DNA from 4 places in the Pseudomonas sp. HC1(2025) genome. Region 4 is predicted to be linked to each of the others. Evidence: predicted binding sites of a transcription regulator. Region 4 holds the regulator's gene; each other region holds the start of a gene.

Region 1 (3,208 bases), 1.8 Mb from region 4:
TTGCTGCACTGCGCCACATTGACTGGCAGGGTGATCAGATCTTGAAACTGTCGACCAGTTGCTTCAAGCGATTGGCTTGTTGTGACAGCGCGTCACAGTCTTTCAAGGTCTCGTTGAGGTTGGCCACACCTTGTTGGTTCAGCAGGTTGATCTGGTTGATATCAACATTGAGCGTCTCCACCACAGCGGTCTGCTCCTCGGTGGCAGCGGCCACCGACTGGTTCATGCCGTCGATCTCGACGATACGCTGGGTCACGCTGATCAAGCGTTCACCGGCCTGGTTGGCAACCTCGACGCTTTCTTCGCTGGACACCTGGCTGGCATTCATCGTGGTCACGGCTTCGCGTGAGCCGATCTGCAACGAGGTGATCATCTTGTGGATCTCCTCTGCCGACTCCTGGGTACGGTGGGCCAGGTTGCGCACTTCGTCAGCCACCACGGCAAAACCACGGCCGGCTTCACCAGCACGGGCGGCTTCAATAGCGGCGTTGAGGGCCAGCAGGTTGGTTTGCTGGGAGATGCCTTTGATCACATCGAGGATATGGCCAATGTTGTCGGTACTGGCATTCAAGGTTTCGATCTGCGTGCAGGACAGGCTGATCTTCTGCGACAACTCGGACATCGCCAGGATGGTTTTCTCTACGACCTGGCGACCGTCATCGGCTTGCTCGCTGGCGCCACTGGCGTGTTGCGAGGCGTCAGCGGCGTTACGGGCGATTTCCTGGGTGGCGGCACCCAGTTCGTTAATGGCCGCGGCAACGCTGTTGGTACGGGCGCTCTGCTCGTCAGAACCGATGATCGAAGCGTTGGACGATGCCATCACGCGCTGGGAAAGATCGTGTACATGCCTGGTCGCCGAGGACACTTCGCTGATCGAGGCATGGATACGCTCGACAAACTGGTTGAACGCACTACCCAGCTCCCCGAATTCATCTTTGCTTTCCACGACCAGGCGGCGGGTCAGGTCGCCCTCGCCCTGGGCAATGTCTTGCATGGCGCGACCCATGGTGGTCAGCGGGCGCATCAGCACCTGGATCAACAGGCTCAGCAATACGGCAATTGCAGTGACGGCAATGAACATTGCGATCAAGGCGGAGGTGCGGAACTTACTTAGGGGGGCGTAGGCTTTGTCTTTATCGATCGACAGCCCTATGTACCAGTCCGCACCAGGCAAGCCGCTGATCGGGGTGAAGGACAGGATGCGGTCCTGGCCATTGAGGACCACATCCTGGTTGATCTTCTCAATACGGACGGTGCTGCCCGGATAGATATCCTTGAGGTTTTTCATTACCTGTTCTTGGTCAGGACTGACAATCACCTGCCCATCGCCGCTGACCAGGAACGCGTGGCCAATCCCGCCGAAGTCCACCGAGTTGATGATCTTCACCAAGGTTTGCAGGCTCAAGTCGCCACCCACTACACCCAACAGCTCACCATTTTTCTTGACCGGCATCGCGATGGTGACGATCAAACCACCGACGGCGGCCATATAAGGCGGGGTCAGCATGGGTTTGTCGGCAGCGACCGCTTGCTTGTACCAAGGGCGCTGACGCGGATCGTAGCCATCAGGCATTTTCGCGTCAGGACGCTGGGTGAAGACACCGTTGGTGGAACCGACGTAGGTGAACTGGAAGTTCGAGGTGAACGCCGGTTGATCAACCAGGCCGGGGAGGTCGGCATTGCTGCCTTGGTGAGCAACGTTCTGCGCAAGGTTCTCCAGGACCAGCACCCGGCCACTGAGCCAGTTCTGCACACTGCTGGCAGTCAGGTCACCCGACTGCTGGATAGATGACTCCAGGTTTTGCCTGATGGTATTGCGCTGCAGGTAGTCGTTGTACAACGTAAACAGCGCGAAGGCCAAAACCACGACGCCTGACGCGGCCAACAGAATTTTATGACTGAACTTGAGATTCATTTCATCGACTTCTTTTTGCCAAAAGGGGGTGAGCGTGCCGAATGCAACGTTCCATGTACGGTATAGGCGGACTCTACGACCGCTCTATTTCGGTGCACGCATGGCTCATCAGGCTTTCGGCCAAGGCTGGATAAATCTTAGGAATTTGTGGGATACATCTTCTTTTTATGTAAGAAGCCGACAGGCGGTCAGGATTGGACACTTAGGTCCCCAGAACGACAAAACCCCCGTCTGCGCTAGCAGACGGGGGTTTCGGAATTCAATCTTGACGATGACCTACTCTCACATGGGGAAACCCCACACTACCATCGGCGATGCATCGTTTCACTGCTGAGTTCGGGATGGGATCAGGTGGTTCCAATGCTCTATGGTCGTCAAGAAATTCTGTGTACCAGAGCGTTGCGCTAGCAACGGTCCGGTGAAATTCATGGACTTCTACATAAACAAAACCCCTGTCTGCGTTAGCAAACAGGGGTTTTGGAATTTAATCTTGACGATGACCTACTCTCACATGGGGAAACCCCACACTACCATCGGCGATGCATCGTTTCACTGCTGAGTTCGGGATGGGATCAGGTGGTTCCAATGCTCTATGGTCGTCAAGAAATTCGGGTACTGAGTCGTGGCAAGTGCCTCGCTTCAGCAAATTGGGTATGTGACAGCTTTCGGTGTTTTGTGAGATTCGAACTTTCGGTTCATTTCGTCTTCACACACCGCAATCTGATGCTCTTTCGAGAAACAAATTGCTTGGGTGTTATATGGTCAAGCCTCACGGGCAATTAGTATTGGTTAGCTCAACGCCTCACAGCGCTTACACACCCAACCTATCAACGTCGTAGTCTTCGACGGCCCTTCAGGGAACTCAAGGTTCCAGTGAGATCTCATCTTGAGGCTAGTTTCCCGCTTAGATGCTTTCAGCGGTTATCTATTCCGAACATAGCTACCCGGCAATGCCACTGGCGTGACAACCGGAACACCAGAGGTTCGTCCACTCCGGTCCTCTCGTACTAGGAGCAGCCCCTCTCAAATCTCAAACGTCCACGGCAGATAGGGACCGAACTGTCTCACGACGTTCTAAACCCAGCTCGCGTACCACTTTAAATGGCGAACAGCCATACCCTTGGGACCGGCTTCAGCCCCAGGATGTGATGAGCCGACATCGAGGTGCCAAACACCGCCGTCGATATGAACTCTTGGGCGGTATCAGCCTGTTATCCCCGGAGTACCTTTTATCCGTTGAGCGATGGCCCTTCCATACAGAACCACCGGATCACTAAGACCTACTTTCGTACC
Region 2 (3,208 bases), 1.5 Mb from region 4:
ACCGCAGAATGGCCCAGAGTTCGGTACGCGCCGGATGCTGCATGATCATCACGCTCAATATTTGCACAAAGGGTAGAAGGGTTGATTCTCGGCGCTCTCAGCGCTTTGTACAAAGGGATAAATGCGATCATTGGCATGATTAAAACTCATGCCAGGATGATTCTGGTAGGGTTTGCGGATCGTGCCGTCGGAGTTTTCCTCATGTCTCGTCGCCTTCCTCCGCTGTATGCCTTGCGTGCATTTGAAGCCGCCTCACGGCACAACTCCTTCACCCGTGCCGCCGAAGAACTGTCGATCACGCAAAGTGCGGTCAGCCGGCATATCCGCACCCTGGAGGAGCATTTCGCCTGTCGCCTGTTCCAGCGCAGCGGGCGCACCTTGCAGCTCACCGAATCGGCGCGCTTGCTGCTGCCGGGCGTGCGCGAGGGCTTCGCCGCCCTGGAGCGCGCCTGCCATACCTTGAATGCCGAAGATGACATCCTGCGCATGAAGGCCCCGTCGACCCTGACCATGCGTTGGTTGCTGGCACGCCTGAGTCGGTTCCGGCACTTGCAGCCGGGCAACGAGGTGCAGTTGACCAGTGCGTGGATGAGCATCGATGAGGTGGATTTCAACCAGGAGCCGTTCGACTGCGCGGTCCTACTGAGCGATGGGCACTTTCCCACAGATTGGGAGGCCAGTTACCTGTTCCCCGAACTGCTGATCCCGGTGGGCGCGCCGAACCTGCTCAACGATGGCCCCTGGGATGTGGAGCGCCTGGCCGGCGCTGAACTGCTGCACCCCACGCCGGACCGGCGTGATTGGCGCCGTTGGTTGCAACGCACCGGCCTGGCCTCTCGTGTCGCCATCAAGGGTGGGCAGGTGTTCGATACGCTGGAGTTGGGCATGATTGCCGCCGCTCGGGGCTATGGCGTGTCCATGGGGGATTTGCTGATGGTTGCCGAAGATGTGGCGCAGGGGCGCTTGAGCCTGCCCTGGCCTACTGCGGTGGCCAGCGGCGAAAGTTACTACCTGGTCTGGCCCAAGACCCGCCCCGGCGGCGAGCGCCTGCGCAGGCTCTCGGACTTCCTGCAAAGTGAGGTCCGGGCCATGACACTGCCGCCAGTGGAGCAGCTCGACTGAATCGATGCAGCGCGCACAGACAATGCGTTTGAGTGATACCCCTGTAATTTGCTCAAGTATTGATCCAGGCCGCCGAAGTAGGTGTGTCGGAGCCGCCATTAGTTGCGGCTCAGCGTGCCCCCAATCCAAGAAATTCGCCGATTAGCGCTATGAGATCAGGACGATCCGGGCCTCGGCCAGGAGCTGTCATGTCTCAACCCCGCGCCCGCATCGCTTCGCAGCTGGGCATTGCCTTGGCGGTCATATTGGCTGTCGTGATCAGCGCCAGCACCCTATTTGCCCTGCGCTCCCTGGATTCGGCCAACCTGCAAACCCGCGAAGAACACCTGGCCAGCGAAGCGCGCTTGCTCGCCGACCAACTCAATACCTTCCACAGCACCCTGCGCGAGAGCACCGAGCGTTTGAGCGGGTTGTTTGAGCAGCGCTTCGCCGCCGGGTTGCGCGTGGGTTCCGAGCAGAAAGTGAATGTGGCCGGGGTACAGACCCCGAGCCTGTACCTGGGCGAGCAGGTGTTGAACAACAACTTCGACGAGGTCGATGAGTTCAAGCAGATGTCCGGTGGCGTGGCTACGGTGTTCGTGCGCAGTGGCGAAGACTTTATCCGCATCAGCACCTCCCTGACCAAACAGGACGGCAACCGTGCGATCGGCACCGTGCTGGATCGCCAGGGCCCGGCCTACCAGCGCCTGCTTGCCGGGCAGAGCTACATTGGCCGTGCGGTGCTGTTCGAGCGCTCCTACATGACCCAATACAGCCCGGTGCGCGATGCCAGCGGCCAGGTGATTGCGGTGTTGTTTATCGGTTTTGACTACACCGATGCGCAGAACGCCCAGTTCGCCAACCTCAAGCGTTTTCGCATTGGCCAGACCGGCTCGCTGGCGCTGCTGGACGAGCAAAAGCACTGGCTGGTGCCGCCCGCTGGTGTGCAAGCCCCGGAGCAGGCGGTTGTGCCGATTCTGGAGCTGGCGCAAAAGCCCGGCCAGGGGCGTTTCTGGAGTGACCAGGGCGAGGACTTCTACAGCGTTGCGGTGCCGTTTGACGGCGGCCCGTGGTCGGTGGTGGCGAGCATGCCCAAGGCCGAGATCCGGGCGGTGACCTGGGCCGTGGGTATCCGCCTGGTAATCGGCAGCGTGCTGGCGATGCTGTTGGCCGTGGGCGCGGCGGTCTGGCTGCTGCGCAGCAAACTCCAGCCCCTGGGTGACCTGGTGCGCCAGGCCGAAGCCCTGGGCGCCGGTGATTTGAGTGCGCGGCTGAATGTGTCCAGCCATGACGAGATCGGTCAACTGGCGCGCAGTTTCAACCAGATGGGTGAAGCTCTGTCGACCATGGTCTCCCACATCCGCGAGGCGGCCGAAGAGGTCAACAGCCGCGCCCAGGCGCTGTCGGGCCTGTCGGGCGGGGCCTATGAGGGCATGGAGCAGCAGTCCGGCGAGATCACCAGCATGGCCGGCGCGGTGGAAGAGTTCAGCGCCACCTCGTTGAACATTGCCGACAACATGGGCAATACCGAGCGCCTGGCCCAGGAAAATGCCCAGCAGACCCGCATCGGTCGCAACTCGATGCAGGAGGCGTCGTCGTCCCTGGAACATATCGCCACGGCACTCAACAGCACGGCCACGGTGATCAATACCCTGGGCCAACGCTCCCAGGAAATCGGCGGCATCGTCGGTGTGATCACCTCGATTGCCGATCAGACCAACCTGCTGGCGCTCAACGCCGCCATCGAGGCGGCGCGGGCCGGGGAGCAGGGGCGTGGGTTTGCCGTGGTCGCCGATGAAGTGCGCAACCTAGCCTCACGCACCCGCCAGGCCACCGATGAAATTTCCGGAATGATCCAGAGCATCCAGCAGGAAACCGGCAACGCCATCAGCACCATGGAGCAGGGCAATGTGCTGATGCAGGAAGGCCTGTCGCGCAACGCCGACGTGGCCTCGGCCCTGGCGCGCATCGACGAACAAAGCCGTTCGGCGGGGCAGCAGTTCGCCGCGATTACCACCGCGACCCAGGAGCAAAGCAGCACCGCGACCTTGCTCAGCAGCAACCTGCAGAGCATTGCCCTGGCCAACAGTGAGCAGCGGGAAGTGGT
Region 3 (3,208 bases), 1.4 Mb from region 4:
GCGCAGCAGGCCGTTGAGCTCTTCGCTCAAGTCCTTCAGGTGCACGCTGGCCACACTCGACTGCTGGGCCGCCAGCGCAGTGCTGTGGGACAGGCCGGCAGCCTGGGTCACGTTCTGGTTGATGTCTTCCACCACATGGGCCTGTTGCAGGGTTGCGCTGGCAATCGAGGCGTTGAGGCCGTTGAGGTTGCGCAGGGCCTGGCCGATGGCATTCAGGCTGGCGCCCGCCTGGCCGGCTTGTTCGATGGTCAGTTGCGAGGCCTGGTGGCTGTCGCTGATCACCTTGACTGCCGCTTCGGAATGCCCTTGCAGGCGTTCGATCATGCTCTGGATTTCGGCGGTGGACTTTTGCGTACGCTGGGCCAGCAGGCGCACCTCATCGGCAACCACGGCAAAACCACGGCCCTGTTCGCCAGCGCGGGCGGCTTCGATGGCGGCGTTGAGGGCCAGCAGGTTGGTCTGGTCGGCAATCGAGCGAATCACCTCCAGCACCCCGCCAATCTGCGTGCTTTCGGTGGACAGGGTGCGGATCACTTCCACCGCCTGGCTGATGGTGCCGGACAGCGCGTCGATCTGTTGCAGGCTGCCGTCGATATTGACCTGGCCCTGTTCGGCCTGGGTCTGGGCATCGCGCATTTCGCTGGCGGCGTGTTCGGCATTCTTGGCCACGTCCTGCACGCCGTAGGTCACTTCGTTAATAGCGGTGGCCACCAACTCCATCTGCTGGGACTGCTGCTGGCTGCGGTCATGGGCCTGGCTGGCGTTGCTGCCCAGTTCGGCGGACGACTGGCCCAGGGCATTGGCGCACACCTGCAACTGGCTGACCACCTGGCGCAGCTTGGCAGTGAAGGTGTTGAAGTGCCGCGACAGTTGCGTGACCTCGTCCTGGCCATGGGTGTCGAGGCTGCGGGTCAGGTCGCTTTCACCGCTGGCGATGTTGGCCATGGCATGCACCGCTTCTTGCAGCGGGCGCACGATGCTGCGGGCAATCAGCACCACCAGCAGGGCCATGATCAGCGCAATGCCCAGGCCGATCAGCGAGGCTTCCCACACCTGGCCACGGAACTGTGCCTGCACATCATCTACATAGACGCCGGAGCCGATGATCCAGCCCCAGGGTTCGAACAACTGGATATAAGAGGTCTTGGCCACGGGCTCAGCCGCGCCAGGTTTCGGCCAACGGTAATCGACCATGCCGGCGCCCTTGGCCTTGGCCAGGGTGACGAATTCGTTGAACACCGCAAAGCCGTCCGGATCACGGATGGCCGAGAGGTTCTGGCCGTCAAGCTTGGGGTTGGCCGGGTGCATGATCATCACCGGCGTCAGGTCATTGATCCAGAAATAGTCATCCTGGTCATAGCGCAGCCCACGCACCACGCTCAGGGCTTGCTTCTGCGCGGCTTCGCGGGTCAGTACGCCGGTGGTTTCGAGGCTGTGATAAAAATTCAGAATCCCGCTGGCGGTCTGTACCACATGCTGGGTCTGCTGGCTCTTGGCCTGGTAGAGGTCGTCGTGGATCTGCTTGAGCATCAGCAAACCCAGGGTCAGCAACATCAACACGGCGACTATCAGGATCATCCAGAGGCGCCGGCTGATCGACATATTGCGCAAACTATTCATAGTCTTGTCACTCCGCGTTCTTATAATTTTCGGTGCTGCGTTGATCAGCCAGTGATAACGCGAAGCGAAATCCGGGCTTGTCTGATAGGCTTTCGGCCCGGAATCAAAAAACCTGAGTGCTGCCTGATTTTTCACAGAATTTTTGCAGTTCAGCCTTGATCCTGCGCGCGGCCTTGCAGCGTGCTCATCGTTAGTGAACACCTAGAAAATATCAACGAGGCATGCCGTCGCATGACCTTTTGGGGGAATAATGGATCTTTGGACCGCCTTTCAGGCACTGATACTTGGCATTGTCGAAGGGCTGACGGAGTTCTTGCCGATCTCCAGTACCGGGCACCAGATTATCGTCGCCGATTTGCTCGACTTCGGTGGCGAACGCGCCATGGCGTTCAACATCATCATTCAACTGGGCGCCATCCTGGCGGTGGTCTGGGAGTTCCGGCGCAAGATCCTTGACGTGGTGACCGGCCTGCCGACCCAGCGCAACGCCCAGCGCTTTACCATCAACCTGCTGATCGCCTTCCTGCCGGCGGTGGTGCTGGGGGTGATTTTTGCCGACCTGATCCACGAATACCTGTTCAACCCGATCACCGTGGCCACTGCGCTGGTGATCGGTGGGGTGATCATGTTGTGGGCCGAGCGCCGCGAGCATGTCATCCATGCCGAAACCGTCGATGACATCACCTGGAAAGACGCCTTGAAAGTCGGCTTTGCCCAGTGCCTGGCGATGATTCCGGGCACGTCGCGTTCCGGTTCGACCATCATCGGCGGCCTGCTGTTCGGCCTGTCGCGCAAGACGGCGACCGAGTTCTCGTTCTTCCTGGCAATGCCAACCATGGTCGGCGCGGCGGTGTATTCGGGCTACAAGTACCGTGAGCTGTTCCAGCCTGCGGACCTGCCGGTGTTCGCCCTCGGCTTTGTGGTCTCGTTCATCTTCGCAATGATTGCGGTGCGCGGTCTGCTCAAGTTCATCGCCAGCCACAGCTACGCAGTGTTTGCCTGGTACCGCATTGCGTTCGGCTTGCTGATCCTGGCCACCTGGCAGTTCGGCTGGATTGACTGGGCGGCGGCCAAGGCGTGATGACCATCCAGCATCCGCGCTTCAAGGCCCTGGTGTTTGTGCTGTTGTGTGCCGTGCCGTTGTTTGGCGCGGCACTGCTGGCGTATCGCGGGGTGTCGCTGATCCCGCTGGCGGCCTATGGGCTGGTCAGTGTGGTGACGTTTTGCTTGTACTGGAGCGACAAGCGCAAGGCCCAGAGCGACAGCTGGCGCACCCCGGAAAAGATCCTGCACGCGATGGAGCTGGCCGGTGGTTGGCCCGGTGCGTTGGTCGCACAGCAGGTGTTTCGCCACAAGACGCGCAAGGTGTCGTATCAGGTGGTGTTCTGGTTGATCGTGGTGCTGCACCAGGTGTTCTGGATCGATCAGTTGTTTCTGGGTGGCACGCTGCTGGCGGTCTTCTAGCTGTGTGGGGCTTGGGAGCGAAGCTGCGCTCCCACAGGGGTATGTGCATGTCTCGATGATCAAGCTGTGTGCAAGACGACCTGGACTGGCTTACTCGTCCAGCCTCAGGCCGATCTGCGTACGC
Region 4 (3,208 bases):
CAATGTACCTACATCGATGGTCTGCTACCGCGGCCACCCTATGTAGCCTGCGGCTAAGCAAGACAAGGTAAAGAAAGAACATGGGCAGCATGCATCCCGTACAGGTGATCGCGGTGACCGGCGGCAAAGGTGGCGTCGGGAAAACTAACGTGTCAGTGAATTTGTCCCTGGCCCTGGCAGAGCTTGGCCGCCGCGTCATGCTGCTGGATGCCGACCTGGGCCTGGCGAACGTTGACGTTCTGCTGGGACTGACGCCCAAACATACCCTGGCCGATGTCATTGAAGGCCGCTGTGAGCTGCGCGACGTGCTGTTGCAGGGGCCTGGGGGGATTCGTATCGTCCCGGCCGCCTCCGGCACCCAGAGCATGGTGCATCTGAGCCCGGCGCAGCACGCCGGCCTGATCCAGGCCTTCAGTGATATCGGCGACAACCTCGACGTGCTGGTGATCGACACTGCCGCCGGGATCGGCGAGTCCGTGGTCAGCTTCGTGCGCGCCGCGCAAGAAGTATTGCTGGTGGTCTGCGACGAACCCACCTCGATCACCGACGCCTACGCCCTGATCAAACTGCTCAACCGCGACTACGGCATGAACCGCTTCCGCGTGCTTGCCAACATGGCCCAGAGCCCGCAAGAAGGGCGCAACCTGTTCGCCAAGTTGACCAAGGTCACGGATCGCTTCCTCGATGTCGCCTTACAATACGTCGGCGCAGTTCCCTATGACGAGTGTGTGCGCAAGGCTGTGCAAAAGCAGCGTGCAGTCTATGAAGCGTTCCCTCGTTCGAAATGCGCGTTGGCGTTCAAGGCAATTGCTCAGAAGGTCGATACCTGGCCACTGCCCGCCAATCCCCGGGGGCATCTGGAGTTTTTCGTCGAGCGATTGGTGCATCAGACGAGTGCGGGACCGGTGCTATGACAGCCAGCGGCTACAACCTTTACAAAAAATCAGCGCGTGACAGCCAGGGCGAATTGATCGAGCGCTATGCGCCCCTGGTCAAGCGCATTGCCTACCACCTGCTGGCACGCCTGCCCGCCAGTGTCCAGGTCGAAGACCTGATCCAGGCGGGGATGATCGGCCTGCTCGAAGTGTCGACCAAGTACGACGCGAGCAAGGGTGCGAGTTTCGAGACGTATGCGGGTATCCGTATCCGTGGCGCGATGCTCGATGAAGTGCGTAAAGGTGATTGGGCGCCGCGTTCGGTCCACCGCAATACCCGGATGGTGAGTGACGCAATTCGCTCAATTGAAGCAAAAACCGGTCGAGACGCTAAAGATCACGAAGTTGCGGCCGAACTCCAATTGAGTCTCGACGATTACTACGGGATTTTGAACGATACCTTGGGCAGCCGCCTGTTCAGTTTCGACGACCTGCTGCAGGACGGCGAACATGAAGGGCTGCACGAGGATGGCGCGAGCGCTCACCAGGAGCCTTCACGCGACCTGGAAGATGAACGCTTCCAGGGCGCCCTGGCAGAGGCGATTGCCAATCTGCCGGAACGTGAGCGGCTGGTGTTGGCGCTGTACTACGACGAAGAGCTGAACCTCAAGGAAATCGGTGAGGTCCTGGGGGTCAGCGAATCGCGGGTCAGCCAGCTACATAGCCAATGCGCGGCCCGCTTGCGGGGGCGTTTGGGAGAGTGGCGAGCGCGCTGACAGGCAGTGTGGGGACAGTGCGAACGATAACCGCCACGGCGCAAGCCCGGCGGGAGCGGCCCGTGATGTGCCCCAGCAGTCCTTTTTGTGTAATGCCTGTTGAATGATATGGCGCGCCCAGGTGCTGGACGCGTTTAAGACTGCTTGGAGGTCGAATTGGACAAGAACATGAAAATCCTCATCGTTGATGACTTCTCAACGATGCGGCGGATCATAAAAAACCTGTTGCGTGACCTTGGGTTCACTAACACGGTCGAGGCGGATGACGGCATTACGGCGATTCCGATCCTCAACAGCGGGAGCATCGACTTTCTGGTAACCGACTGGAACATGCCTGGCATGACCGGTATCGATCTGCTGCGCCACGTGCGCGCTGATGAAAAGCTGCGCAGCCTGCCTGTGCTGATGGTGACCGCTGAAGCCAAGCGTGAACAGATCATCGAAGCCGCCCAGGCCGGGGTCAACGGCTACGTGGTCAAGCCATTCACTGCACTGGCCTTGAAAGAGAAGATTGAAAAAATCTTCGAACGCATCGGTCATTGATGCTGCCACGGGGGAGCTATGGAGCATAAAGAATCATCGCAGGCCGACTTTGAGTCGACCCTGAAAAAACATGCTCACCAACTCGTCGAAAGCCTGGAAAAAGGCCAGTTCGGCGACGCAGTGCAGTTGATCCATGAGCTCAACCAGACCCGCGACCGCGGCCTGTATCAGGAAGTGGGCAAGCTCACCCGTGAGTTGCACAGTGCGATCGTCAATTTCCAGATCGACCCGCACATGCCCCAGGCCGAGGAAATCTCGCAGATCACCGATGCCACCGAACGCCTGTCCTATGTGGTCAGGCTGACTGAGGCGGCAGCCAATCGCACCATGGACCTGGTGGAAAACGCCACGCCCCTGGTGAACGGCATGGCCAATGAGGCCAAGGCGTTGAGCGCTGACTGGGGTCGCTTCATGCGGCGCGAAGTGGGTGCTGAAGAATTTCGCGAGCTGGCGCGCCGGGTCGAGGGTTTCCTGTCACGCAGCGAGCAGGAAAACCGCACGGTTTCCAGCAACCTCAATGACATCCTGCTGGCCCAGGACTACCAGGACCTGACCGGCCAGGTGATCAAGCGCGTGACCCTGCTGGTCACCGAAGTGGAAAGCAACCTGCTCAAACTGGTGCTGATGGCCGGTCAGGTCGACCGTTTTGCCGGCATCGAACACGACCGCGAAGCGATCCTCTCGGAAAAAGATCCACAAAAACACCTCGCCAAGGGTGAAGGTCCGCAGATTCATGCCGATAAACGTGAAGACGTTATGTCAGGTCAAGATGACGTAGACGATTTGCTGTCCAGTTTAGGCTTCTAAGGAGCACGCAATATGAGCTTCGGCGCCGATGAAGAAATCCTTCAGGATTTCCTTGTAGAGGCCGGCGAAATTCTAGAGCAGTTGTCCGAGCAACTGGTCGAGCTGGAAAGCCGACCGGATGATGCGAACCTGCTCAATGCAATTTTTCGCGGTTTTCACACTGTAAAAGGGGGCGCCGGCTTCCTCCAGCTCCATGAGCTGGTGGAG

Evidence for each region. The regulator FliA, encoded in region 4, starts transcription of late flagellar genes. The targets are predictions, from matches to a motif close to CTAAAGTTTNNNNNNNNNNNGCCGNTAA.
Region 1: ACSSVH_RS00595 (methyl-accepting chemotaxis protein) is a predicted target of FliA. The motif match lies at 2,029-2,056, and genes of this name have one in related genera.
Region 2: ACSSVH_RS25590 (methyl-accepting chemotaxis protein) is a predicted target of FliA. The motif match lies at 1,174-1,201, and genes of this name have one in related genera.
Region 3: ACSSVH_RS12250 (methyl-accepting chemotaxis protein) is a predicted target of FliA. The motif match lies at 1,710-1,737, and genes of this name have one in related genera.

The regions. Positions count from the first base shown of each region.
Region 1 is NZ_CP196017.1:122,170-125,377, reverse strand. It holds gene ACSSVH_RS00595 (methyl-accepting chemotaxis protein) at 35-1,915, opposite strand; rRNA gene rrf (5S ribosomal RNA) at 2,179-2,294, opposite strand; rRNA gene rrf (5S ribosomal RNA) at 2,404-2,519, opposite strand; rRNA gene ACSSVH_RS00580 (23S ribosomal RNA) at 2,674-3,208, opposite strand, start outside.
Region 2 is NZ_CP196017.1:5,663,194-5,666,401, reverse strand. It holds gene ACSSVH_RS25600 (NorM family multidrug efflux MATE transporter) at 1-49, opposite strand, end outside; gene ACSSVH_RS25595 (LysR substrate-binding domain-containing protein) at 202-1,122, shown strand; gene ACSSVH_RS25590 (methyl-accepting chemotaxis protein) at 1,311-3,208, shown strand, end outside.
Region 3 is NZ_CP196017.1:2,687,528-2,690,735, forward strand. It holds gene ACSSVH_RS12250 (methyl-accepting chemotaxis protein) at 1-1,620, opposite strand, end outside; gene ACSSVH_RS12255 (undecaprenyl-diphosphate phosphatase) at 1,871-2,701, shown strand; gene ACSSVH_RS12260 (DUF1294 domain-containing protein) at 2,701-3,084, shown strand; gene ACSSVH_RS12265 (MmcQ/YjbR family DNA-binding protein) at 3,175-3,208, opposite strand, start outside.
Region 4 is NZ_CP196017.1:4,124,318-4,127,525, reverse strand. It holds gene fleN (flagellar synthesis regulator FleN) at 81-914, shown strand; gene fliA (RNA polymerase sigma factor FliA) at 911-1,651, shown strand; gene ACSSVH_RS18250 (chemotaxis response regulator CheY) at 1,820-2,194, shown strand; gene ACSSVH_RS18245 (protein phosphatase CheZ) at 2,213-3,001, shown strand; gene ACSSVH_RS18240 (chemotaxis protein CheA) at 3,014-3,208, shown strand, end outside.